2 linked regions of the Prosthecobacter sp. genome follow. The protein of the gene in region 1 interacts with the protein of each later gene in a pairwise test. Links are inferred from orthologs where the notes say so. Each region holds a gene or a part of one and is shown in the gene's direction. Other genes may lie near its edges.

Region 1 (16,294 bases):
CGCTCGGAGTGTGACAGCCTGCGATGCGCCGTCTGATCCTGCTGCTGAAGGCCTTCTGAAAGAACCCTGATTCCGCCTTTGACAGAGGTTAGGAGGCGTGTAGTTTCGCGCCCCTTTTCCCCCAGGGAACGTCGCCATGCCAAACACCCAAGTCATTCTCAAAGAAAAAATCAAAGGTCTCGGAGCCGAGGCTGATGTCGTCAGCGTGAAACGCGGCTTTGCCCGCAATTTTCTGCTCCCCCAAGGCAAGGCCTACGAAGCCACCAAAGGCAACCTTCGCTACACCGAGCGTCTCAAGGCCGTGCGTGCCGAGCGTGAGGCCAAGGAAGTCGCTGAAGCCGAAAAGCTGGCCGCAAAGCTCAAGAAGCTGAAGCTGAAGCTTTCCCTTTCCACCGGTCAGGGCGGCAAGGCCTTCGGTTCCATCACCACTATCGACATCGCCAAGGCCATCACCGAGGAGACGAAGCTGGAGATCGACCGTCATATGATCGTGCTGGAAAAGCCGATCAAGAACACCGGCAACTTCGAGATCGTCGTCAAGCTCGGCCACGAAGTCACCGCCACCATCAAGCTGGCCGTCTCTGCCGCTGGCGAAGCCGCTCCGGCCGAGGAAGAAGCCGCCGCCGAGTAAGCTTCATCCCCGCACTCTTCTTGTGAAGCCGCCCCGCATCCGCCGGGCGGCTTCACTGTTTTCGGGCCAACTTGGCGCGGCAAAATCATCCCGCGATGGCAAACAAGCGAAAGAGCCGCCGCAGAACGAGGTATTGACTTTCTCGCCTCCGTTTTGGAGCATTCCCAATTCACACCATGAAGAAATACAACGTCGGAATCATCGGATACGGCTGGGCCGCCAGCGCTCACATCGAAGCCATCAACAAAACCAAGCAGGGCCAGGTCACCGCGATCTATTCCTCCCGCAAACTGGACGACGCGGAGCTCAGCGCCAAGCACGGCACGCCGATCAAGAGCTATCAAAATCTCGACGAGATGCTCGCCAATCCCGACATCCATGTGGTGGACATCTCCAGCTACCCCAGCCAGCACCGCGCCCAAGCCGTGGCCGCCGCGAATGCGAAGAAGCACATCATCCTCGAAAAGCCGATGGCCAACTCCTTGCAGGAAGTGCGCGAGATCGCCGCGGCAGCGAAAGCGAACGGCGTGAAGGGCTGCGTCTGCTTCGAGTGCCGCTGGTCGAACCAGTTCCAGGTCACCAAGGCGCTCATTGATGAAGGCCTGCTCGGTGCCCTGCATTATGGTGAGGTCGATTACTACCACGGCATCGGCCCTTGGTACGGCCAGTTCCGCTGGAACACCGGCAAGAAAGACGGCGGCAGTGCCCTCCTCACAGCCGGCTGTCATGCGCTCGATGCCCTGCTCATGGTCATGGGCAATGAAGTGGACAGCGTCACCAGCTTCTCCACCAAATCCAAGAGCGACATCTTCAAGCCCTACGAGTACGACACCACCAGCGTCACCCTCATCCACTTCAAAAACGGCAGCATCGGCAAAGCCGCCGCCGTGGTGGACTGCCTGCAGCCCTACTACTTCCACACCCACCTCTGCGGCAGCCAGGGCAGCCTGCTGGACGACAAGTTCCACTCCATGAAGCTCCACACCGACAAGCACGCCTGGAGCAAGCTCTCCATGAAGATGCTCGACTCCGGCGACGTGAGCGACCACCCCTACGAATCCCAGTTCCAGGCCTTCTTCGACGCCCTCGATGAAGGCAAGGACATGCCCCTCACCAGTTTCCCCGAAGCTCTGAAGAGCTTCGAAGTCATCTTCGCCTCCGACCGCAGCGCCGAGCTCGGCGGCAAGCCGGTCAAGATCAGCGATCTCGACTAGGCTCTGGAATCCTTGACCTCTTGACGCGTTGAACGGCCGTCAAGAGGTCAAGAATAGTGCCGCCGATTTTCCCAACTGCCCCCTTGCGTGTCTGCTCCGCGTGCTGAGACTGGGGCTGCGGTGCCCTCTCGAAGCGAACCGCTTCATCTCTCCCACCTTCAACCATCCCACACCCATGCAAATCAACTTTGAAAAGGCCCACAAGTTGATCACCACTCTCGAAGAGAAACTCCAGGCTACCACGTCCCACGCCAACCAGGCGCGCGAGGTGCTGGATGAATGGCGGCAGAAAGGGGAGACCCGCCTGCGCAAGAAAACCGCCCAGGCCCTCAAGCTCGTGCGCAAGAAGGCCGACAGCTTTGCCAGAGCGCTCACCCATCTGGAGCAGAATCTCGCCAAGTCTCTCGACAATCTCTCCGCCTCGCTCGTCCAGCCTGCACCCGGCAAGGCGAAGCCCTCGGCGAAAACAGCACGCAAAGCCGCCACCAAAGCCGCGAAGTAAGTTCCGCGCCCCCGCTGCGCGGAAGGCAGGATCACGCATCCATCCGCTCCTCCTTGCCTCAGGCTTTCTACTTTTTGCTTTCCAAATTTTCTCGTCCTGCGGCGCTACTTCGCCAGCGCGTTCTCCATTTTTCTCCCCGCTGTCTCAAATCGACGCCCGACCTGTTCCCGCTGTCACTTCGCGGCGACGATGGAGTTTCAAACACACCAGACTCACCAGCAGCAGCATGGCGCGTGAGGGTTCGGGAGCGAGCGTGGCGTTGTCCAGATCGAAGTTCGCGGTGAACGGCATGCTGGCGACGGCAAAAAATCCCACATACGGGCTGGTGGCCAGCTCCGAAGTCAGGATGCCGGTGTCTTGGATATTATCGCCAAAATACCGAACTGGAGCGTCGCGGGCAGCAACACATTGTTCACCGCAGTGCTCGTGCCGCTCCTGTTGATAAGGGTGTTCCCCGTCGAATAGTTGTTGAGGAGTTCCAGGAACGAGCCCGCATACGAAGAAAGCAACTGATACTGTCCCAGCCCGTCCTGATAGTAAAACGACGTGGTGCCGCCTTCATACACCTGATGGGTCAGCGTCGTGGTGGTGTCATGCCAGTAGCTCGCCGGCTTGTTGTAATCCATCGCATAGGCGGACATATCCGCGTAGATCGTGGTGCCCGCGTTGAGAATCGTGCCGTTGGGCAGGTTCAATGCCGACCCCAGTGTGCCCGACGCCGCCGCCACTGGCAGACGAGCGCCATTGGCATAGGATTGAATGCTGAAGTTGGGGCGGGTGCCGCCAAACACACTCGTCGTGGTGCCGAGCGCCGCCGTGGCGGTGGTGCCCACGCCATCCAGCAGGCTGTAGGTAACGGCGATCAGCGTGCCCTGCCCCAGCAGATTCGCCGGGTGGTTGGGACCAAAGCGCGCAGCGCCGGTCGCCGGACTGGTGAAGGGCAGAAGGACAGGCCGCGTGTTCATCGTCGTATTGGAAAAGCTGCCGCTCCAACTGCTGATGGAGCCGTGGCCCACGACGAACATGTTGTTGAACTGCACGGAAACGACGGCGGCTGACACTCCGGTGAGGCCAAGACCCAAGGTCACCGCAGCAAGCAGGAGAGTGATTCTTTTCATACCACAAGCGTGTTGAAAGTTCCGACCCTGAAGTGTCCGGAACCGCTGGGCTGATAAGACCCCGCGACTCCGTGTTTTGAAAATGACATGGCAGCCGGGGTGAGATCAATGCCTATTTGAGATGAGAGCCGCCAGCGGCAGCGTGCTTCCCATTGCACTTCCTTCCCCTCCTCCTCATACTTCCTTGGAGACTCCCTGCCATGCCACCTCGCTCACAACCCTGGCTCTGCTGGATGGCCATCGTCGCCTTCCTCGGCGCGGCGGCGTTGCGGGCGGCCGATGATCAAGGGCGCGCGCTGCTCGGCACCACGGCTCCGGAATGGCAGGTGCAGGACTGGCTCCACTCCCCGCCGCTCAAGCTCGCCGATCTCCGTGGCAAGGTCATCCTCGTCCGCTGGTGGACCTCCCCCGGCTGTCCCTTCTGCGCCGCCACCGCGCCCGCCCTCAATGACTTTCACCAGCGCTATCGGGAGCGCGGCCTCGTCGTCCTCGGCTTCTACCATCACAAAAGCCCCGCGCCCTTGCAGCCCGGCCATGTCGCGGCGCAGGCCAAACAGCTCGGCTTGGTGTTCCCCATCGCCACTGATCCCGGCTGGCAGACCCTCAAACAATGGTGGCTCCAACCCGCCGAGCGCGACTTCACCAGCGTCTCCTTCCTCCTCGATAAGCAAGGTCGCATCCACCACATCCATCCCGGCGGCGAATACCCCCTCGGCAGCAAGGACCACCAGACCCTGCAAGCCCAGATCGAGTCCCTGCTCAGCAAGCCGTAAGCCTGGACGCGGAGAGCCGCTGCGCTCAGTCGGTTTGCCTTCAGCGATCTCCACTGCGCTCCGGCTCGCTTCTTTGCGATTGTCTCCAAGTTTGACTCCCTCGTGCATCACACTCGTGTCGGGCTACGCCCAATGCTTCGCATGGTCTGTCTCGCATGTCGCCACCGTGCTCGGCTCCGCATCGGCTCTCCTTCCGTTCTTTCGAATCCACTCCCACACTCATTCCCAACCGTCATCCCTACGGCAAAACCGCTCCCACCACGATTCATGGGGAGCAACAACCCTCCATCCCATGACAAAACTCGTATTCAAAGGCTCCTGGAATGAGATCAAAGGCAAGATGAAGCAGAAGTATGCCAAGCTCACCGATGACGACTTCCTCTTCACCGAAAGCAAGGACGACGAGCTGCTCGGCCGACTCCAAAGAAAAACCGAAGAAACCAAACAAAAGCTGCGGGACTACATCGCCAGTCTGTAACGGCGCATCCGCGAATCGTGGCAGGCTCACTTCCGGAGGGCAAGGCTCCGGCGCTGCCGAATTCAGCAACGCCGGAGCCTTGCCCTCCAAAAGCGGCATCACTCGCCGATGCAGTAGAGCGTGCGGGAGGAGCGGAGGAAGATCTGACCGTTGCTGAGGGCGGGGGTGGAGCTGTGGTCGGAGGTGTCGCCTTCGATGCGGTTGCGGGCGACGAGCTGGAAGGTGGGGCCGAGTTTGAGGACGAGGACTTCGCCACGGCGGGTGACTTGGTAGAGATGGCCATTCGCAGCGACGGGTGAGGAGTAATCGCCGCCACCGCCACGGCGTCCACCGCCACCACCGAAGCCGCCTTGATTGCCGTCAGGACGATTGGTGGAGGCAGTGTTGCCACCGCCGGTGGACTCAATGCGCTCGTTGTAGATTTCCGCGCCGGTCTTGGCATCGCGACACACCGCGAGTGAACTGCTGATCCAGTAGAGGCGGCCTTCCCACAGGACGGGCGTGGCGATGCGGGAGCCGTTGGAGCCGGTCCAGAGGGTGTGCGTGGCGCTGACATCGCCTTTGCCACCGGCCTTGATGGCGACGGAGCCGCCGCCGCGTTCGCCCATGGCGAAGACGGTGGTGCCGTCGGTGACGACGCTGTTGCAGACGGAGTCACTTTGCAATCCCTGCGCATACCAGCGCAGCTTGCCACTCTCGGGGTTGAAGCCCCAGACTTCGCCGGGCACGGCGATGACAAGATCGGTGCCGGCAACGACAGGGCTGCCCCAAGTGCTGGCGAAGCCTTCGGAGGGCGCTTTCCAAAGTTGTTTGCCGGTGTTTTTATCGAAGCCGAACATCGCCTGGCTTTCGATGACGGCGGGCACGATCAACACATCACCGTGTATCACAGGACTGGAGGCGGTGCCCCAGCCGCGACGGTCGTCCCAATCTCCCACCTCGGCCTGCCAGAGCGGTTTGCCGTCGAGATCGAAGGCATGAACACCGGACTTGCCGAAGAAGGCGAAGACGCTTTTGCCATCAGAGACAGGAGTGTGGCTGGCGTAGCCATTCTGCGCGAACATGCCGCCGTATTGCTCCTCCGGCTGCTTCGCGGGCACGGTGCGATCCCAGAGGATTTTGCCGGCGGTGCGATCCACGCAGATCAAGTGACGCTTCAAGGCGGTGATGTCGCCGCCGGAGCGTTCACCACTGTCCGCATAACCGCTCCAGCAGGTGACGAACACGCGATCACCCACAACGATGGGACTGGAGGAGCCGGGGCCGGGCAATGCCGTCTGCCATTTGAGATTCTTCGTCGCGCTCCACTCCACCGGCACCGGTTTGTCATCGGGGGCGATGCCGCTGCCATTGGGGCCACGAAAGCGCGGCCAGTCGGCGGCGTTGCTGATGAGATGGACAAAGAGGGATGACAGCAGAAGAAACGACAGGCGCGTGCTCATGCCGGCATTGAACGCGGCGGAACGGCGGCGGTTGCGGAGCGTGTCCTCAAGCCTTCTTGGCGGCCAACTGCCGCGCCTGCTCCACCCACTGCTCACGCTGGATGCGGTCTTTGAAGGCGAGGCGTGCGGAGAATTCTTTGATGTGCTCCTCGTTCCAGGCGGCGATCTGGGCGTAGGTGTAGATGCCGAACTCGTGGAGGCGCTGTTCGAGGACTTTGGCAATGCCTTTGAGCTCGGTGAGGTCGTCGATCTTCTCGGGCCGGGTCTTGTAAATGAGGCCGAGGCGGCGATCGAGCTCGGGCTGGATTGCGACCGCTGGCAGCGGTGTCAGGGGCAGCTCGGTCGTCAGCGTGGGGATGGTGTCGGTGGGGACCAGACCGACCGCAGGAAGAGCGTCGCCCGCCTTTTCAGGTTCCTTCACGACTGGCGGCGTGGCGATGATGGCGGCGAGTGGTGAGGAATGACGCGCGGGTGGTGGCGGTGGCTCGGTGGGAGCAGGCAGTTTGATGCTGGAAGTGATGGGCTCGGCGGGTGGCGGCGCGGGCGTTTTGATCTCGTTGACCGCAGGTCCAGCAGGTGGCGCTGCCGGGGTGACGGTTTTGGACTTGATAACGTTGGCACGCGACCTGGGCAGACGATCCTTGGTGGGGACACGTGCGTCCTGGGGGGGGATGGTTTCCTTCGTGATGGCAGGCACGGCTTCGGCCGCCGGCGCGCCCTCCTTGGGGGGCATGTGGATGGTTTCCGTGGCCATCGCGATGTTGGGACCCGATTTGACGGATTGGTCGCCGATCTTGCGCTTCAACTGGGCGATCTCATCCTTCATGGCGGCGGCTTCACCGCGAAGCTCACGGGTCTGGCGCTTGTAGCGGCCCCAGGTCGCATAGCCAAACAGCAGGCCGATGATGAAAAAGATGATCCCCAGCACGGTGACAAACACACCGCTGTGCATGAGCATGTAGAACAGCGGCTCGGTGGACAGGGATTCAAAGTCGAATTTCATGGGCGGCTATTTGATGAGAAGTTCGACGCTGCGTGGGCTGGCCGGTGCCGAGGGAGAGCCCGCAGGCACGGGATCAAAGACCACGGCGCTGACATCGGCGGCAGGCGCGCCCTGATCAATCAGAAAGGACATCACAGCTTCAGCCCGTGCCTTGCCGATGTCTCTTTCCACGCTTTCAGGCCCGGCAGGATCAGGATGCGCGCCGATCACCAGCCCGAGCGCCGGTCCGGCGGCGAGCAGCGTCGGTGCGAGTGTGGCGAGCTTCGTCTGCTCCAGCGGCGGAATGCGCGCGGAACCAGCATCGAACGCGATCACGCATCCACGCAGGGCCTCGCGCAGCGGATCGAGCGTGGTGGGCGGCAGCTTGGATTGAACTTCGTAGCCGGGGAAATGGTAGATCGAGGGCACGAGCGTGAAGCGGGCATCCACCTTCACCGCACCGGTGACGGGGCGCAGCAGGCCGAGCCAGGCGCTTTCCATCTGTCGTGTGGCCACTCCCACCAGATGCGGGATGCCATCTTCTCCGATGTCGAACGAACGCGGTGGCGGCATGCTGAAGAAACTGCGCACGAAGGCCGCCAGCAACTCTGGTTTCACAAACGCGGCTGGCAGCACATGCGGGCTGGCCTTGAGCGCCGCAGGATCGACCACTCGTGCTCCGGCAACTTCCGCGAGCGCGGCGACGAGCTCTTCTTTCAATGCGGTGTCTGGCAGCAGGCCGGTGAGCGCGATGGCATCAGCCTTGGCGCTGATGTGCAGTTCGGCGGGCACACGCAGCGTGTCGATGATGGACTTGAGCAGGCCGCTGTTCGCCGTGAGCGGCGGTTTGACACCCTCCGGCCAGCGTACTTCCGGCGCGGTGCGCAGTTCATCCGTGCGCACGACGAGGTCAGGCCGGAGTTCGGCAAGCAAACGGCTCACGTTCTGCACTTCGTCCCCTTCGGGCAGCCAGCCACTGAGTAAAAGCGTGTCCTTGTCCAGCTTCGCCTGGAGACCGGCCACCACATGAATCCGGTCGGCACCGGGTTGCAGCCGCAGTGGAACAAGAGATCGGATGGAGGCCAGCGCCTTCTGGCGTGCGGCCGGATCGGGTGCTTCGCCGCTGACGGCGATGTCAAAGAAGCGCACATCCACGACGGGATCGCGCACGCCTGCAGCCGTCAAGCGTGCCATCGCTTCCTGTGTGAGCGCAGGGAGGTTGTCACGGCAAAACAGCCACGCATGCACGCCGGTGGCCACCGGCAGCAGGATCAGCATGAAGAAGATGAGGCTGAGGCGCATGAAAGAGTGGGCGGAGTGGCATTTGACACAACGAGGGGCGAACCGATAATCGCGGCCCCCGCTGGCCGCGTACCGTTAAAGTTGGCCGCCCGCGAGGCAAGGATTAACTGCTACACCTTATCTAACCAAACACACACTCATGTCAGTCGTCATCGCCGGAACCGTCGCCCTAGACAATGTCAAAACCCCGCAGGATTCGCAGGAAAACCTGCTCGGTGGTTCCGCCAGCTACGCGGCGCTGGCCGCCAGCGTCTTCTGCCAGCCGATTCATCTCGTCGGCGTCATCGGCCATGACTTTCCCAAACCGCATCTCGACATGCTGGCCGCACGCGGCATCACGTTGGATGGCCTGGAGCGCAGCTCGGGTGAATCCTTCACCTGGAGCGGTGAATACCACAACGACATGAACAGCCGCACCACGCACAAGGTGGCGCTCAACGTGCTCGAAAACTGGCAGCCCAAGCTCCCCGCCGCCGCCCGTCAGGCCAAGGTGGCCGTGGCCGCAAACATGAGCCCCGACAACCAGATGCAGATGCTCGACCAGGTCGAAGCCGACTTCGTCACCGCCGACACGATGGATCTCTGGATCAACATCGCCAACGAGCGCCTGCACGACGTGCTCAAGCGCATCGACCTGCTCGTCATCAACGACGGCGAGGCGAAGGAATTTGCCGGCACGACCAATCTCGTCGATGCAGGCCGCCGTTTGCAGGCCAAGGGACCGCGTTTTGTCATCGTGAAACGTGGCGAGCACGGCAGCTTCCTGTTTGGCGAGAAGAAGGAAGACTTCTTCGCCTGCTCCGCCTACCCGCTGCACAGCGTGTTTGACCCGACGGGTGCTGGCGACTCCTTCCTCGGCGGTTTGTCCGGCTGGCTGGCCGCGAACGGCAAGACGAAGCCAACGTTTGAAGATTTGAAGACCGCCGTCGTTCACGGCAGCGTCACCGCCAGCTACACCTGCGAAGCGTTCAGCACGCACAAGCTGCAAACGGTCACCAAGGCCGACATCGCGGCACGTATTGCGGAACTGCGGAGCTTCACGGCATTTGCATAAAGTTTGCCGTTGTTTGCGGTGGTTGGCAGTCGTTTGCGATTGTTGTAAAACCACTGCAAACCATCGTCAACAATAGCCAACCATCGCAAACCCTATGTGGCAGACCATCAAAATTTTCAAAGACATCAAGCTGGAGAAAACCAGCGATGGCATCGCCAAGATCACCATCAACCGGCCCAAGGTGCGCAACGCCTTCCGGCCGCTGACCGTGAAGGAGATGTTGGAGGCGTTTGAAATCGTGCATGAGGACCGTGAGGTCGGCGTGGTCATCCTCTGCGGCGAAGGTCCCCTCGCCTTCTGCTCCGGTGGCGACCAGAAAGTGCGTGGCGATGCCGGCTACATCGGCGAAGACGGCGTGCCGCGGCTGAACATCCTTGATGTGCAGCGGAAGATCCGCACGATTCCCAAGCCGGTGGTGGCGATGGTGGCCGGTTACGCCATCGGTGGCGGCCACGTGCTGCATGTCGTCTGCGATTTGACTATCGCGGCGGACAACGCCCGCTTTGGCCAGACCGGGCCTAAAGTCGGCAGCTTCGACGGCGGCCTCGGTTCCAGTTACCTCGCCCGCATTGTGGGCCAGAAGAAAGCGCGTGAGATCTGGTATCTCTGCCGCCAGTATGATGCCAAGCAGGCGCAGGAGATGGGGCTCGTGAACACCGTCGTTCCGCTCGACCAACTCGAAGAAGAAACCCTCAAATGGTGCCGCGAGATGCTCCAGCATTCGCCACTGGCCCTGCGCTGCCTCAAATCCGCCCTCAACGCTGATTGCGACGGCCAGATGGGACTGCTCGATCTCGCTGGCAACGCCACGCTGCTCTACTACATGAGCGAAGAAGGCAAAGAAGGCAAAAACGCCTTCATCGAGAAGCGGAAACCCGACTTCTCCAAGTTCCCGCGAGTGCCTTGAGTTTTTCTGCTGATTCCAGCAGTTGCGCACACGGACGGCTGGCCCATCTTCACGCCATGCTCCGCCTCGCCCTGAAAATGCTGTTTGGTGACACGGCGAAGTACCTGATGCTCGTCGCAGGGCTGGCGGTGGCGACGTTTTTGATGGCGCAGCAGACAGCGGTGTTTTGCGGGCTGATGAGCTGGACGAAATCAACCCTGCGCAACGTTCCGGCACCAATCTGGGTGGTGGAGGAGAAGGTGGAGCAGGTGAACGAGACGAATCCGCTGCTGGACACCGACGTGGCGCGCGTGCGCAGCGTGGGCAGCGTGGCCTGGGCCTCACCGATTTATTCGGGCATCCAGCGCGTGCGATTGGAGAATGGAAATTTCAAGATCATCCAGCTCATCGGCATCGACGCGAACACGCTGGCCGGTGCGCCGGCGAAGATGCTGCAAGGCGATCTGATGCAACTGCGGCTGCCACATTCGGTGATCATCGACGACCTTGGCGTGCAACGACTCGCGAAGAAGCGTGGCGACAAGGTGAAGCTCGGCGATGTGTTCGAGATCAACGACCAGGAAGCGCGGGTGGTGGGCATCGCCGACGCGGTGACCTCCTTCACCGGCGGGCCGTATGTGTGGACGACGTATGAACGCGCGCTGCAATACGTCCCGGCGCAGCGCAAGATGCTCCAGGCGGTGATCTGCGCCCCGCGTGACGGTGTGAGCCTGGAGCAGGCCATCGCAGACATCCGGCGGGAGACGGGCCTGAAGGCCTTCATCAACCGCGAGGCCAGCTTTGGCGAGTTCATGGATCAAACAGGTGAGAAGCCGACAACCAACTTCAACGTCTCGACGGTGTGGTGGTATGTGAAGAACACCGGCATCCCGATTTCCTTCGGCACCACGGTGATCATCGGCCTGCTGGTGGGCATGGCGGTGAGCTGCCAGACATTTTACTCCTTCGTGCTGGAGAACATGCGGCATCTCGGCGCTTTGAAAGCCATGGGAGCCTCGAATGGCATCTTGTGCCTGATGCTGATCGTGCAAGCCTTCACCGTGGGCATCATCGGCTACGGCATCGGCCTGCTGGGTACGGCGGGATTCGCGTTTGGCGCGCTGAAGAACGAGCAACCGCCGTTTTACATGCCGGAATTCGTGCCATTCGCGGTATTGGCGGTCGTTTTGAGCATCTGCATGCTGGCCGCGCTGCTGGGCATCTGGCGCGTGAGCAAACTGGAACCCGCGATGGTGTTTAGAAGCTGATCACTCCAACTGCAGCTTCGCCAGCGAGCCATACAGGCTGCCCGGCTTCGCCACGAGTTCGTCGTGTGTGCCGCGTTCGAGGATCGCTCCGCCGGACATGACGAGGATTTGATCGCAGCGACGCACGGTGCTGAGGCGATGGGCGATGATGATGCTGGTGCGATTTTCCATCAGCTTGTCGAGCGCGTCCTGCACAAGGCGCTCGCTTTCAGCGTCGAGGCTGCTGGTGGCTTCATCGAGGATCAAGATGGCCGGATCGGCGAGAATGGCGCGCGCGATGGCGATGCGCTGGCGCTGACCGCCGGAAAGCTGCGCGCCGCGATCTCCGACGAGCGTTTGATAACCCTCCGTGAGTCCGACGATGAAATCATGCGCGTTCGCCTTCTTCGCGGCGCTGATGATCTCCTCCTCCGAGGCCTCTGGTTTGCCGTAGGCGATGTTTTCTTTGATGCTGCCGCCAAACAACAGCACCTCCTGCGGCACCAGCGCGAGGTTGCGCCGCAACGTGGTGAGCGACATGTCACGGATCGGTTGCCCGTCGATGAGGATTTCTCCCGTTGTTGGCTCGTAGAAGCGGAACAGCAGCGACACACTCGTCGATTTGCCCGAACCACTCGGCCCCACGAGCGCGATGCGCTGGCCGGCCTTGGCGCTGAGATCAAAATCTCGCAGCACCACGGCTTCGGCCCGCGTCGGATAGGCGAAACTGACGCCGTGCATCTCGATCTCGCCCTTGAAGCGCATCTTCGAGGCTCCGGCGGTGTCATCCGGCTCCGTTTCATCCCGCAGAATCTCGCGCACGCGTTCGGTGGCGCCGAGGGAGCGTTGAAGCTGCGTGATCAATTCGGGAAACTGCATGAACGAAGCCGCGATCATGCCGCTGAGACCTGCAAACTGAGTCAGCTCCTCTTTGCCGATGCCGCCGTCATTCAGCATGCGCATGGCGAACCACGTCACCAGAATCAAGGCCACGCTGAACGCGAAGATGATGAAGGCGATGAAGGACGCGCGTGGAATCGCCGCACGAAGCACCGTGCGCAGGTATTCGCCGAGGTTTTTGTCATAACGGGCCATTTCATAAGCTTCGTTGCGGAAGGCCTTCACGCTCACGATGCTTTGCAGGCTCTCGTCCACCACGACCTGCGAGGCCGCGAGGTTGTCCTGCGCTTTCTTGGTCAGTTTGCGAATGCGGGTGCCAAAGATGGCGATCATCACAATCACCACGGGAATCGTGCCGACCATGAACAGCGACAGCTTCACCGACATGTTCAGGATGAGCACGAGGCACAGCGACAGCATCACTGTGTGCCGGATCAGCATCGGAATCGTCACCACCAGCGTCTCACGCATCGCTTCGACATCGTTCGCGAGGCGCGAGGCCAGCTCACCGACACGACGCTGGTTCAGCGTCGTCATTGGCAGACGAATGATGCGGCTGAAGGTGTCGAGCCGCAACGCTGCCAGGGCGCGTTCAGAGGCTTTGGCAAACAGCAGGATACGGAAGAAGGCGATGAACGCCTGCATAGCCACGATGCCCACGAGAAACCACGCGCTGTGATTGAGTTCGGCCATCCATTGCGGCCCGGAGGCTCCGCCGATGCCTTTTCCGGCCAGGGCCGCCAGTTCCTTGATGAAAATGATCGTCATCCCGCCCGTGATCGCCAGCGCGATGAGCGCCGGGATGAACACGTTGTAGTGCGGACGCAGGTAGGTCAGGAAAAAGCCCGCGTCTTTCCATGCCGCGCGGTCCCACAGTTTTTTACTCGCTCGTTCTTCAGCCATGTTAGTTGGTGTGTAAGGAAATCAAGGGTTCAAAGGCGGAGGGCAAAGAGCGAAGGGCTTAGAGTGCATGCTAGCGTGGGCAATAGACATTCTGGACTCTTTGCCCTTCGCTCTACGCCCTTTGCTTCTCACTCCACGCGCACGGTCCAGCGGCGGGTGGGTTTGTCAGTGAGTTCCAATACGCTCAAACTCTCCGCATCGTCTCCCTGGCGTGTGCTGCGGGTGAGGAAATACTCACGTCCGCCGCCGGTCAGCCGCAGATTGATGCCCAACTGGCTGTTGCCATTCTCCAGCGCCCATTCGTGGCGGTAGAGGTAGCTCTTGGGCAGTGTGATGGTCAGCCTGCGGCCTCCGCTGGCAGAACTGCTCAGCGTGGCCTGAATCTCCTGCACTTCAAACTCCGCCGCGTAACCGCTGCCGAAGACCCAGGGCGCAATGGGATCAATCTCCCCCGCGCCATCGCCCGCCTTGCCGGTGATGCGCAGTGCCGCCGTGGCACCTGGTGTCAGGCGCTCGCCATAACTGCGCGCATCGAGGTTCAGCAGCAGTTCATAGGCTTTGCCCGAGGCGCCATCCACAAGATCCACGCCGGTCAGATCCAGTGTCAAAAAAAACTTCATGCTGTCTGCATCCGCCCGCAGCGTGACCGCGCTGTGCTGACCATCCGCCGTGCTCAACGGCACGGTTTCCTTGAGACCAAAGTTGCGCGTGATCTCGACGTAGCGGTCAAAAATCTGCCGCACACCGTTGGCGCTCACAGCAAAGTTCAGCGGCAGGCGCTGGCGGAACGGCGCTTTGGCGTCCGCAGGCAGCGCGAGCCTCAGTGGCAGTGTCTCGGAGCCATTCGCATCCAGCGAGACCTTGCCCTCCTGGCTTTTGCCGCCCCAGCTTGATTCCCAAGAAGCGTTGAGGCCGGCGGCTGTGCTGTTGGTGATTTCCAGCTCAGGCGAAAACTCTGATTCCTGATTGAAGGCCACGCGTGCATTCCAGGAAGCGCTGAACGGGTGCAGCGGCACCACGAGATCGCTGATGCGCGACTCCTTGCCCGCGATCACCAGCACCGGCAGCCGCACTTTGCCATCGCTCAGCGGCAGTTGGAGGGTGTTCGTGATCGTGTAGCTCACCTTCACCGCTTGTTTCGCTCCAGGAGCCAGCGTGAGTTCGGGATTCGTGTCCTTGAGCTTCAAACCGAGCGGCACCAGCGGCAGCACCGTCATGGGCAGGGTCTCACGAGACGTGTTGGTGACCTGGAATTCGAGCGTCAGCTTCCCCTGCCCCTCCAACGTCGCATTCGCATCGCTGAGCCTCCATGCGACCACAGGCGTGCCTTTCATCACATCTTCAAACAGGATGCGTCCCATCGCCGCATGCATGTCCGCCGTCGGTGTCGCCACCTTGCCGGGCGGGGCGGTGTTGAGCCGGCTTTGATACTGCTGCACCAGCGCCGGGAACAGCAGATGGGCTTCACTGGTTCCCGCAGGCGGGGTGAGCAGCCGCGAGAAATCGCCGAGGTCCGAGAACAAAATCTTCCCTGTTTCACAAAATTCACGCATCACACTGTCCGGCCCACGGGTGAGCGCCAGACTCGTCTCCTCCGGGTCCGCCGCCTGCGGGATCGGCCCGGCGACGATGACTTCGAGACGATGCGTGCGTGCCGTGTCCAGCAGGCTGCGCATGGCGATGGCCACATCCGCTGTCGAAGTACCCGCCACACCGTCTTCGAGACCATGAGCCACCAGCACCACATCCGGCTTGCCTTGGAACCCCACCGTCGCCAGCGCCGAGGCGGCGGAAACGATGCTCGAGGTGCGCACCGGCTGCAGCAGAATCTCCGGCCCCAAGACCATGCTCTCCTTGCTGCGCAGCTCGGAGCCCGGCCGAATCACGCGCACACCGCCGGTATAGTAGAATTGATTCGCCAGCGCCTTCGCAAACACGCCCGCAAAGCTCTTGAGCAGCGGATCGGCATCACCCTCGGTCTTCGCGCCATCGAGGATCGCATCGCCCAGCACCACGATCTGCACGCGTTCGCGGCGGGTGAGCTTTAAGAGTGTCTGCGGCAGGTAGGTCTGCCAACGCTCCCGCTGCGCCGGCGCCAGATCGAAGTAGCTCTGCGGTTTCGACTCAGGCTTCGGCAGCTTTGCCTCCGCCTCGCGTGCGGCGGCCTGCAAGGCGGGCAGATCAGGCCTGGCCTCGGCGGCAGGTGCCGTCGGCGGCAGCGGCTCCGGCGTCTGCGCACGGAGACCGGTCACGCCCAGCCACGCCAGAGCGCCGAGAAGGGAGAAAGTCTTGCGGTAGGAAAACATGCGGGCGCTATGTCAGCGAGACCGGCGGCGGCTGCAACCGGGGAGTGGGGGATCGTTCTTGTCGACACACGTATTCTTGTGGAAAATTCTCGCTCTTGTGATCTGCACAATGCTAAAACCACTCGTCTCAGGCAACCTGCCGGGGCCAACAGACAATGAATACCACCCGAGAGATTGATTTGATCAACACATTCGTCGTGTCCGAAAAGCGAGATCGTTGCGTCTATTTTCTCAGTGATCCGAAGCGAAGACAAAAATTCTTGCGCCAACTCTACCATTTTAACGACTTTGACCCTGCGTGCGTGGAGGAGCTCTCAGGTGCAACCAACTCCAATCGTGGCCTTCTTGGCAGAACTACGACGCAGAGGAGCGCCTGAAGAGTGTTACATCGTGAGTGTAAACAAGGAGATGGATGGCACCACGAAACCCCTAGCCGATGTGGTCAACAAAATCTTCGGCTTTGAGGAGGGAACTCTCATATCCTGTGTTCCAGGTCAATTGGCGTACTATGAAGGAGAGGCTCCACACAACCGGTTCATCCTGCATCACAGAGGTG
Region 2 (9,060 bases), on another replicon or contig:
CTTCGCGCTTCGCAAACTCGATGACTGCCTCATCGGGGATGCGTTGATTGGCACGTCCTGCTTCCACGGAAGTGAGCACGTCATGCCCAAGCTCCCGCAAAGCCAGCACGACCTGCCGGTGAAAATTCTCGTTGGAGTAGAGGCGGGCTGGCACCGTTAATCAGGCTTCCTCGTTGTCGCGAATGGCTTGCTCGACCTCCACCTTGTGGCTCGTCACATAGGCCCAGGCGGCGGTCAGATCGCTGCCCGTGAGGCTGGGATAGTTGTCCAGCAGCTCGGCATCCGTGAAGCCGAGCCGCCGCGCCTGCTCCAGCGACCATACCGGCACGCGAGTGCTGGCGATACAGGCATCGCCGCCGCAGACGTTCGCGGTTTTCTCAATGCCCGGCCCGACCTCACTGTCATCAGCCATCACCAGCAGCACATGGCTGCGGCCTGGCCGCAGCCACGCAGGCATGGGTGCCAGCAGCTTCATGCTGCCATCGGTGCTGATCTCAATGTCCGTTTCAAGGGTGTTCATTTCTGTCCACAGTATCCCCAACGGCCAATCCAGTGTCAACTGCCGCAGCATCACGCTCCATGCGTTGGCTGATCCGTTCGCACAGAATGGCCTGCTGGATTTTCAAAGCGTGAACGCAGCGCCGTTTGGCTGCGGCATCGCGCTGGATGTGCCGCCGTTTGAGCCGCTGAATGACTGGATCAAGCGGGGCGGAATGGGTGCGTTGTGATGCCGGAGTCAGGAGACTCCGGCTTCTTAGTTGCAGCAGTTGCAAAGACGAAGCGGTGGATGCCTGGGAGGTCAGGGGCGGTGGTGGCGTTGAGGTAGCCGAGGGCGGCACAACGGATGGAAACAGGCGCACCCTGATCGTGGCCGACTTCGAGGGCGATGAGGGCGTTTGAATTGAGATGCGGCAGGGCGTCGGTGAGGAAGCGTTCGACGATGCGGAGGCCGTCGGGGCCGCCGTCGAGGGCGAGGGCGGGGTCGCGTTTGACTTCGGGGCTGAGGCTTTGGATTTCGGCGGTGGGGATGTAGGGGAGGTTGGCGGCGATGAGATCGAAGGTGCCGGTGATTTTTTCGAAGAGGTCGCTGCGCAGGAGTTTGATGTTGGCGCTGAGGCGCGAAGCGTTGAGGCGGGCGAGGTCGAGGGCATCCTCGCTGATGTCGGCGAGGATGATTTCGCTCAAGGGCCAGGCTTTGGCGAGACTGAGACCGATGCAGCCGGAGCCGGTGGCCATGTCGAGCACTCGTGCCGGTGGTGTGGCGAATTTTTTGAGGATGAGTTCGACGAGGGTTTCGGTCTCAGGGCGCGGAACGAGGGCACGATGGTCGCTCACAAACTCGTGGCCGCAGAATTCGACGGTGCCGAGGAGGTGCTGGAGCGGCTCGCCTTCGCCACGGCGGCGGAGGAGTTCGCGCAGGGTGGTCAACTGGGCCTCGGGAACGGTTTCGTTGAAGCGGAGGTAGAGATCAAGCCGACGGCAGCCGAGGACGTGGGCGAGGAGGTGCTCCATGTTGAGCCGGGCCTCCTCGATCTTGCGCTTCTCCAGGTAGGCGGTGCCGGACTGGATGATTTCGAGAAGGGTCTTCATGGAAGAAATGTCGAATGACGAATGCGGAATGACGAATGGCCTGCAACAGATGTTTTGAACCACTGATGGGCACTAATGGGGCACGGAGGAAGCAATCAAACTGGATTCGGTGATGATTTGGTGGACGCGCTGATCGTGGGGTTCGACGGGAATGGAATCAACGATCTGGAGATCGAAGGCGATGGCGATGCGTTGGGCGCGGCAGGCGGGATTCGCAAGAAGGCGGTCGTAGTAGCCGCCTCCGCGACCGAGACGGAGTCCATCACGAGTGAAGGCGAGACCTGGAACGAGGATGATGTCGAGGGCGTCGATTTCGATTCGTGGACAGTGCGGTTTGGGCTCCCAGACGTTCATCTGGCCGCGTTGGAGATCATCAAGCGAGCGGACTTGGCGAGGTTGCAGTTCAGAGGCTTCGATTTGGAAGAAGCATAAGCGGACTCCTTGCGCATTGAGGGCGGGAAGGAGATGCGGGAGGATATCCGGTTCGTTTTTGAGGCCGCCGAAGAGGGCGATGGTGGTGCCGGATGGCCACGCAGCAGCGAGGTGCAGGATATTGTCTGAGATTTGCTGGCTGGCACTGGCGATGAAGGCGGGATCGAGGGCACGAAGGCGTTCGCGCATGTGCTGGCGAAGCGTGGGTTTGTCGTGCATGCGCTGCTTTGATGCGGGCAGGAGTGCCCGCGCTCCCTTCTCAGAGCAGTTCGGGTTTTTGCAGGAGTTCGGCGACGCGTTTGAGAAGGCGGCCGGCTCCGCCGCCGTCGAGGACGCGATGGTCGAAGCTGAGGGTGAGTTCGGCTTCGGTGACGGGGATGAATTGCTTCACCTCTTCACTCCAGTGCGGGACTTTGCTGCCGGCGCCGAGGCCGAGGACGAGGTTTTGCTCGGGCAGCGGAATGGGCGTGGCCCAGACGATGCCAAAGGTGCCGAAGTTGGTGACCGTGGCGATGCCGGGGCGGTTGACGTCGTTGGGCAGGCGGCGGGCGCGGGCCTGCTCGACGAGTTTGTTGTAAGTGGGCACCAGTTTGACGAGCGGAGTCTTTTCGACTTCGCGCAGGGTGGGAACCATGACGCCGTCATCGACTTCGACGGCGAAGCCGATGTCGATGGCGAGAGGATGGACGATGCGGTTGCCGACGAGGCGGCCAGCGAAGGCGGTGTTTTCAGCGAGCGCCAAGGCGAGGGCGCGAATGACGTAGAGGGCGGGGCCGGGCTTGGGATCGGTTTTTTTGCGATGCGCGAGCATGGCATCCAGCATGATGGGACTGCCGACGGTGGCGAGAGGGCGCGTCCAACTGCGGCGCATGGAATCAGCAACAGCAATGCGCATGGGCGAGGCAGGCGTCATGCGATGCTGTTCGAGAGCACGAAGGAAGGCCTCGAAGTCTTCAACGGTGACACGGCCACCAGCGCCAGTTCCGGGAACGCCGGCGAGGTCGGCGGCGTTGAGGCCGAGCTCAAGCATGCGCGCGCGCATGCGCGGTGAGATGTAACTGGCACCGGTGGCACCGGCGGGCACTGGCAGGCCGCCAACGACGGGTTCGACGGTGGGCTGGCGCGTGGAGATGACGTCGGTGTCGCTGATCTGGAAGTGGAGATTCTCGACGACGTCGGTGGAACCTCGAACATTCGGCGCTTCGGAGGAGGGCTTGGTTTCTTCCCCCATGCCGAGCGACTGTGCGTCTTCTTCGGTGATTTCGAGCGCGGCAAGCGTGGCGCCAACGGCGTAGCTGGTCTGCGTGGTGGCGACGATCTGGCCGATCTTTCCTGCGCAAGGTGAGCTGACGGCCATGGTGGCCTTGTTGGTCTCCACCTCAAAGAGATCGCTGCCTGCCTCGACCATGAGTCCCGGCTCGATCAGGATGCGAATGATGGTGGCTTCGGCGATGGATTCGCCGAGCTGGGGCATCAGGATGGGGATGGTGGGCATCTCGAGAATGTTGAATGACGGAATGACGAATGCCAAATTTAATACCGGAGCAGACGGCGGAGCGCGCCGGCGATGGTGGAGGTGGTAGGGCGGTGCGACTTCCAGAGGTTCGGATGATACGGGATCGGCGTGTCCTTGGAGTTCAGGCGCATGGGCGGTGCGTCGAGCAGATGGAAGCCTTCGGTGGTGACGCGGGCGATGATTTCGGCGGTGACGCCGCCCCAAGGGAATGCCTCACCAAGAGCGAGCAGACGACCCGTGCGAGCGACGGAGGCGAGGATGGTGTCTGTGTCCATCGGCTTCACCGAACGGAGATCGACGACTTCGATGGAATAGCCATCGAGCTGGAGTTCCTCGGCGGCGCGCAGGGCCTCATGCACCATGGCGCTGTAGGTGACGATGGTGGCGTGACGTCCGGGGCGTGCGATGCGTGCTTTGCCGATGGGCAGTTCGTGATCGCCGATCTGGTCGGCCTTGAGATGGTAATAGAGGAACTTGTGCTCGCAGTAGATGACGGGGTCGTTGAGCTGGACGCTGTCGAGCAGCATCCAGTAGGCGTCCTCGACGGTGGCAGGGGTGACGATGACCAGACCAGGATAGTGCGCATAGATGGCCTCCATCGACTGGCTGTGAAACGGCCCGCTGCCCGCCGTGCCTCCGGAGGGCATGCGGATGGTGATGGGACAAGGCACATTGGTGCGCCAGTAGAGCGTGGCGGCCTGATTGACGATCTGATTGAAGCCGACGGAGGAGAAGTCGGCGAATTGCATCTCGATGATGGGCCGTGCTCCCTCCACGGCGGCACCGACGGCCATGCCGACCATGGCGTCCTCGCTGATCGGCGCGTCGAAAACGCGGTTGGGGAATTCTTTGCTGAGGTTCTTGGTGGCCTTGAACGCACCGCCGAAGGTGGCAATGTCCTGGCCGTAGAGGAAGACGGCGGGATCATTGCGCAATGCCTCGTACTGCGCCTCACGAATGGCTTCGAGGTAGGTGATGCTCATGCCTCGTGCTGGCCCTCCACGAGATCGGCGCTGGACAGCGCCTGCCAGTTTTCTTTGAAGGGGTCAGGCGCGGGTTCGTTGGACACTTTGGAGATGGTTTGATCGACGTTGAGGCGCACTTCCTCGTTTAGCTCACGCAGGTCCGTGGAGTTCATCCAGCCATGGTCGAGCGCGAATTTTTCCGCCACCGCGAGGCAATCACGAGCCGAGGTGCCCTGGCGTGCTTTGTCGGGGATGTAAGATGCGTCATCGTGCTCCCCGTGTCCTGCTAGGCGCAGCAGCGTACCAACAATCATCTGCGGGCCGCCACCGCTACGCGCACGGGCGACAGCAGCCCGGAAGGCTTTGAGACAGGAAGCAAGGTCCGTGGCGTCCACGCTGACACCTTCGATGCCGTAGCCTGCGGCGCGATCCACGAGATTCTCGCAGGCGTACTGGCGCGTGTTGGGCGTGGAGTAGGCGTATTGATTGTTCGCAATGCTGACGATGATGGGCAGCTTTTCCACCGCCGCCATGTTCAGACCTTCATGAAAAGCACCCGTGGAAGTGCCGCCGTCACCGATGCTGGTGGCGCCAATGCTGTCCCCCAGCGTTCCAGCCTGCCGACGTGCGAACAACCCACCGGCCACGACTGACAGCAGACTGCCGAGGTGGCTGATCATCGCCAGCAGGCCTTCTTTCGGGCGACCACGATGGATATTGCCGTCACGTCCGCGCATCGGACCCGTGATGGTGCCCAGATAAGTCCGTACACAATCGAGAATCGGCTCCCCATAGGCGATCCGGCCCGCCTGGTCACGAATCAGCGGACCATAGATGTCCGAACCCTTGCGAAGCTGCACCCCGAGCGCGGCACTGAACGCCTCCTGGCCTTTTCCGATATACACCCCGCCGACGATGCGCCCGCCAGCTCGATAGAGCGATCCGAGCTTCTCCTCCAGCACTCTGGCCAGCAGCATGTGCTGGTAAGTGAGGAGGAATTGGTCGCGAAAATCGGCCGTCAGGTCGGTTTCGGCGCAGTTGATCGATGGAGCAAGTGCCACGAGGCATATTTGGTATCAAGGGCGACAGATTCGTCAACACCCTCACCATAAGGAATCCTTCGAAAAAGCAGGATTTGCTATGTTGTGGCATCTCTTCCGCTTCTGGGAGGGGTAAAATTTTTTAGATTAGAAGTGACAAAATGTGAGCATGTGAATAATTTGTTTGAAATTTCAATAACAGGGTGCAAATTTAATAAAGAAAGCTGAATTTTTTAGAAATCCATGGAATCGCTTCTCGCCACAGCCGCTGCCGACCCTGTGTTCTCAGGCTTCCAAGTTCAAAGCTATGGGAGTCTGCTGCTACCCGATCACCCGATCCGCTTTGGGTTCCAAGTGGACATCGTTCCAGACAACTGCCCTTCGAGCATTATCTTTGGGCTCGTCAGCCGAGACCCCGTCAACGGCGGCCATGCCAAGACCACCGGGTTCGCCGTGCGAGTGGATTTGGAGATGCGTGAAATCTGGGATGTCTTGAACGGCAGCGGGCTTGTCGGCTGGGTGGAGCATCCCAACGGACTCGCAGGCTTCACGGACGAAGAGCCCCTATTGCTGGGATGGGAGATCGAGTGCCACGGCCAAGCATTGATTCCCAAGCTTGTAGTGGCCGACCAGCAGTGGCTTTACCCGGCCATCCAATGCCCGCATCCCATGGTCATGGAGACCGTGATCGGCTGGCAAGGAGAATGGGACCGCGATCCTCGCAGCACCTTCCTGCATCCGGCGCTCTGGCGTGAGCAACTGCCCGTCTTGACCGCTCAAGAGCCCGAGGCCATGGCCGCCTGATCAAGCTCCGGCTTGAATCCCGCCGGTTTTCCCGTTACCGGCAGGTTGCATGAACAACACGGAAAGTCGCATCCTCATCACCGGCGGAGCCGGATTCATCGGCAGCGCCCTCGTTTGGGAGCTGAACCGCCGGGGCTGCGAAAACATCGTCGTCTGTGATCGCCTCAGCACCGACGAGAAGTGGAAAAACCTCGTTCCGCTCAAATTCGCCGACTACATCGACGGTAACGACCTGCTTCAACGCGTGCTGAATGCCCCCGAGAAACTTGGCCGCTTCGACCTCGTGCTCCACCTCGGTGCCTGCTCCGCCACCACGGAACGTGACGCCGATTACCTGATGCGGAACAACTACGAGTTCACCAAGCAACTCTGCCAGTGGTCGCTCGCGAACCAGACCCGTTTTGTCTATGCCTCATCCGCAGCGACTTACGGCGACGGTGCCCACGGCATGGACGATCAAATGCCCGACATCCACGCGCTGCGCCCGCTGAACATGTACGGCTACTCGAAGCACCTCTTTGACCTCCACGCCAAGCGTGAAGGCTGGCTCCCAAACATCGTCGGCCTCAAGTATTTCAACGTCTATGGCCCCAACGAAGACCACAAGGCCGACATGCGCAGCCTCGTCCACAAGGCCTGCGGCCAAATCCTCGCCACCGGCAAAGTCCAGCTCTTCAAATCCCACCGCCCCGACTACAAGGACGGCGAGCAGATGCGCGACTTCCTCTACGTGAAGGACGCCATCCGCATGACCCTCCACCTCGCGGAGACGCCCAGCGCAGGCGGCCTTTTCAATCTCGGCTCCGGTGAAGCCCACACTTGGGTCGAACTTACCACCGCCATCTTCACCGCCCTCGGTAAGGAGCCAAATATCGAGTTCATCGACATGCCCGAGCATCTCCAGTCGAAGTATCAATACTACACCTGCGCCGACATCGCCAAACTCCGCGCCTCCGGTTTCACCACCGAAATCACCCCTCTGACCGAAGCCGTCCGCGACTATGTTCAGGGCTATTTGGTGCCAGATCGACGACTCGGAGACGAAGCATCTTAAGGCCGGATTTGCAAAGGGCCCCGGTTCACGCTAAACACCCGGCCCCATGTCCGCCCCAGCCAACCGCATCGACGCCCGTTTTGCCCAGCTTCGCACTTCGAAGAAGAAGGCATTCGTGGCCTATGTCTGCGCCGGTGATCCCACGCTCGATGCCACCATCGACATCGTGCTCGCGCTGGAACGTGCCGGAGTCGATATTGTCGAACTTGGCGTACCCTTTTCCGATCCGCTGGCCGATGGCGTGGTGAATCAAATGGCCGCCGACCGCGCGTTGAAGGCCGGAGCCTCCATGTCCGGCGTTTTGGAGATGATCCGAAAGCTCCGCACCAAGTCTCAAGTGCCGCTGGTGCTCTTCACTTACCTCAATCCCGTCTATACCTACGGCTACGAGCGATTCCACATCGACGCGGCTGCCGCCGGGGCCGATGGCGTGCTCGTTTTGGATCTCCCGCCCGATGAAGCGGCCCAAAACGCCGAACTCAAGCCCACCGCCGAGTTGCGTCATATCCAGCTCATCGCACCAACCTCGCCGCCGGAGCGCATCGCCAGCATCGCTAAGAGCGCCGAGGGTTTTGTGTATTATGTGAGCCGTCTCGGCGTCACCGGAGCGCAGGCGGAGATCGCCACCGGCATCGCCGAGCAGGTCGCCATCATCAAATCGGCCACTGAAGTGCCCGTCTGCGTCGGTTTCGGTGTCTCGAATCCTGCCCAAGCCGCCGAAATCGCGAGCAAGGCCGATGGAGTTGTCGTTGGCAGCGCTATCGTAAAGTTGATCGAACAAAACGGCTCCAGTCCCGATTGCGCTGTGAAAGTCGAAGCCTTCGTCAAACCGCTCGTGGATGCCGTCCATTCCCTCTGATTTACCCTTATGACACTCTCCTTCACCAAAATGAACGGGGCCGGCAATGACTTCGTCATGCTGGACAATCGCGATCTCAGCCTCGCGCTGACCAAAGACCAAATCAAACGCCTTTGTGATCGTCATCGCGGCATCGGTGCCGATGGTTTGCTCGCCGTCGAACCCGCAACGAACGGCGGCGATTTCAAAATGCGCTACTACAACGCCGACGGCGGCGAGGCCGAGATGTGCGGCAATGGCGCGCGTTGTTTCGGTCGTTTCGTCAATCATCTGCACGGTGACAAGCTGGTAAAAATCCAGTTTGAGACCCTCGCTGGCATGATCTCCGCCGAATTCGAGGGCGATCAGGTGCGCATCAACATGAGCGCCCCGCACAACCTCAAACTCGCGCAAAACCTGCCTGTGGTTGACACCAATCTCACCGTCCACAGTATCAACACCGGCGTTCCGCATGCCATCGTGTTCGTGGAAGATCTCGAAAGCGTGCCCGTGCACGAATGGGGTGCCGGTCTGCGCTATCACGAAGCCTTCAAGCCCAAAGGTACCAACGCCAACTTCGCTAAAGTCGTCTCTCCCGGCAGCATCTCCATCCGCACCTATGAACGCGGGGTGGAAGGTGAAACCCTCGCCTGCGGCACCGGCATGGTCGCCTGCGCCTTGATTCATCACGAACTCACCGGCGCTGCCAGCCCTGTAAGTGTCCTCGTCAAAGGCGGTGACACACTCAAAGTCGGCTTTGAGGAGCCATCGAAGAGCGAATACACAAATGTAACCCTGTTCGGCCCGGCAGATTTCGTTTT

Evidence for each region.
Region 2: the proteins of menB (region 1) and rfaD interact in binary tests that used the Escherichia coli proteins (3 or more experiments, as listed by UniProt). The link is inferred for Prosthecobacter sp. from one-to-one orthologs.

Annotation. Positions count from the first base shown.
Region 1 is NZ_JAXMIH010000010.1:111,593-127,886, reverse strand. What follows is about bases 8,647-11,496. They hold menB (1,4-dihydroxy-2-naphthoyl-CoA synthase), read left to right. Parts: upstream 8,647-9,590; coding sequence 9,591-10,403; downstream 10,404-11,496. Other genes in these bases: U1A53_RS12925 (ABC transporter permease), read left to right, coding at 10,460-11,496; U1A53_RS12935 (PfkB family carbohydrate kinase), read left to right, coding at 8,647-9,496. Outside these bases: U1A53_RS12990 (type II CAAX endopeptidase family protein), read left to right, coding at 1-14; rplI (50S ribosomal protein L9), read left to right, coding at 137-631; U1A53_RS12980 (Gfo/Idh/MocA family oxidoreductase), read left to right, coding at 808-1,845; U1A53_RS12975 (hypothetical protein), read left to right, coding at 2,021-2,347; U1A53_RS12970 (PEP-CTERM sorting domain-containing protein), read right to left, coding at 2,492-2,638; U1A53_RS12965 (hypothetical protein), read right to left, coding at 2,689-3,465; U1A53_RS12960 (TlpA disulfide reductase family protein), read left to right, coding at 3,666-4,238; U1A53_RS12955 (CsbD family protein), read left to right, coding at 4,531-4,716; U1A53_RS12950 (PQQ-binding-like beta-propeller repeat protein), read right to left, coding at 4,815-6,158; U1A53_RS12945 (hypothetical protein), read right to left, coding at 6,205-7,161; U1A53_RS12940 (hypothetical protein), read right to left, coding at 7,168-8,442; more of U1A53_RS12935, read left to right, coding at 8,582-8,646; more of U1A53_RS12925, read left to right, coding at 11,497-11,650; U1A53_RS12920 (ABC transporter ATP-binding protein), read right to left, coding at 11,651-13,432; U1A53_RS12915 (hypothetical protein), read right to left, coding at 13,561-15,738. UniProt on the Escherichia coli protein: Converts o-succinylbenzoyl-CoA (OSB-CoA) to 1,4-dihydroxy-2-naphthoyl-CoA (DHNA-CoA).
Region 2 is NZ_JAXMIH010000023.1:662,381-671,440, reverse strand. Bases 5,454-8,398 are described here. They hold rfaD (ADP-glyceromanno-heptose 6-epimerase), read left to right. Parts: upstream 5,454-6,396; coding sequence 6,397-7,401; downstream 7,402-8,398. Other genes in these bases: dapF (diaminopimelate epimerase), read left to right, coding at 8,270-8,398; trpA (tryptophan synthase subunit alpha), read left to right, coding at 7,448-8,260; U1A53_RS23300 (hypothetical protein), read left to right, coding at 5,787-6,347; U1A53_RS23305 (thiamine pyrophosphate-dependent enzyme), read right to left, coding at 5,454-5,564. In the rest of the region: U1A53_RS23340 (DUF5615 family PIN-like protein), read right to left, coding at 1-154; U1A53_RS23335 (DUF433 domain-containing protein), read right to left, coding at 161-520; U1A53_RS23330 (hypothetical protein), read left to right, coding at 513-728; prmC (peptide chain release factor N(5)-glutamine methyltransferase), read right to left, coding at 700-1,590; U1A53_RS23320 (5-formyltetrahydrofolate cyclo-ligase), read right to left, coding at 1,663-2,241; U1A53_RS23315 (2-oxo acid dehydrogenase subunit E2), read right to left, coding at 2,282-3,517; U1A53_RS23310 (alpha-ketoacid dehydrogenase subunit beta), read right to left, coding at 3,556-4,521; more of U1A53_RS23305, read right to left, coding at 4,518-5,453; more of dapF, read left to right, coding at 8,399-9,060. UniProt on the Escherichia coli protein: Catalyzes the interconversion between ADP-D-glycero-beta-D-manno-heptose and ADP-L-glycero-beta-D-manno-heptose via an epimerization at carbon 6 of the heptose.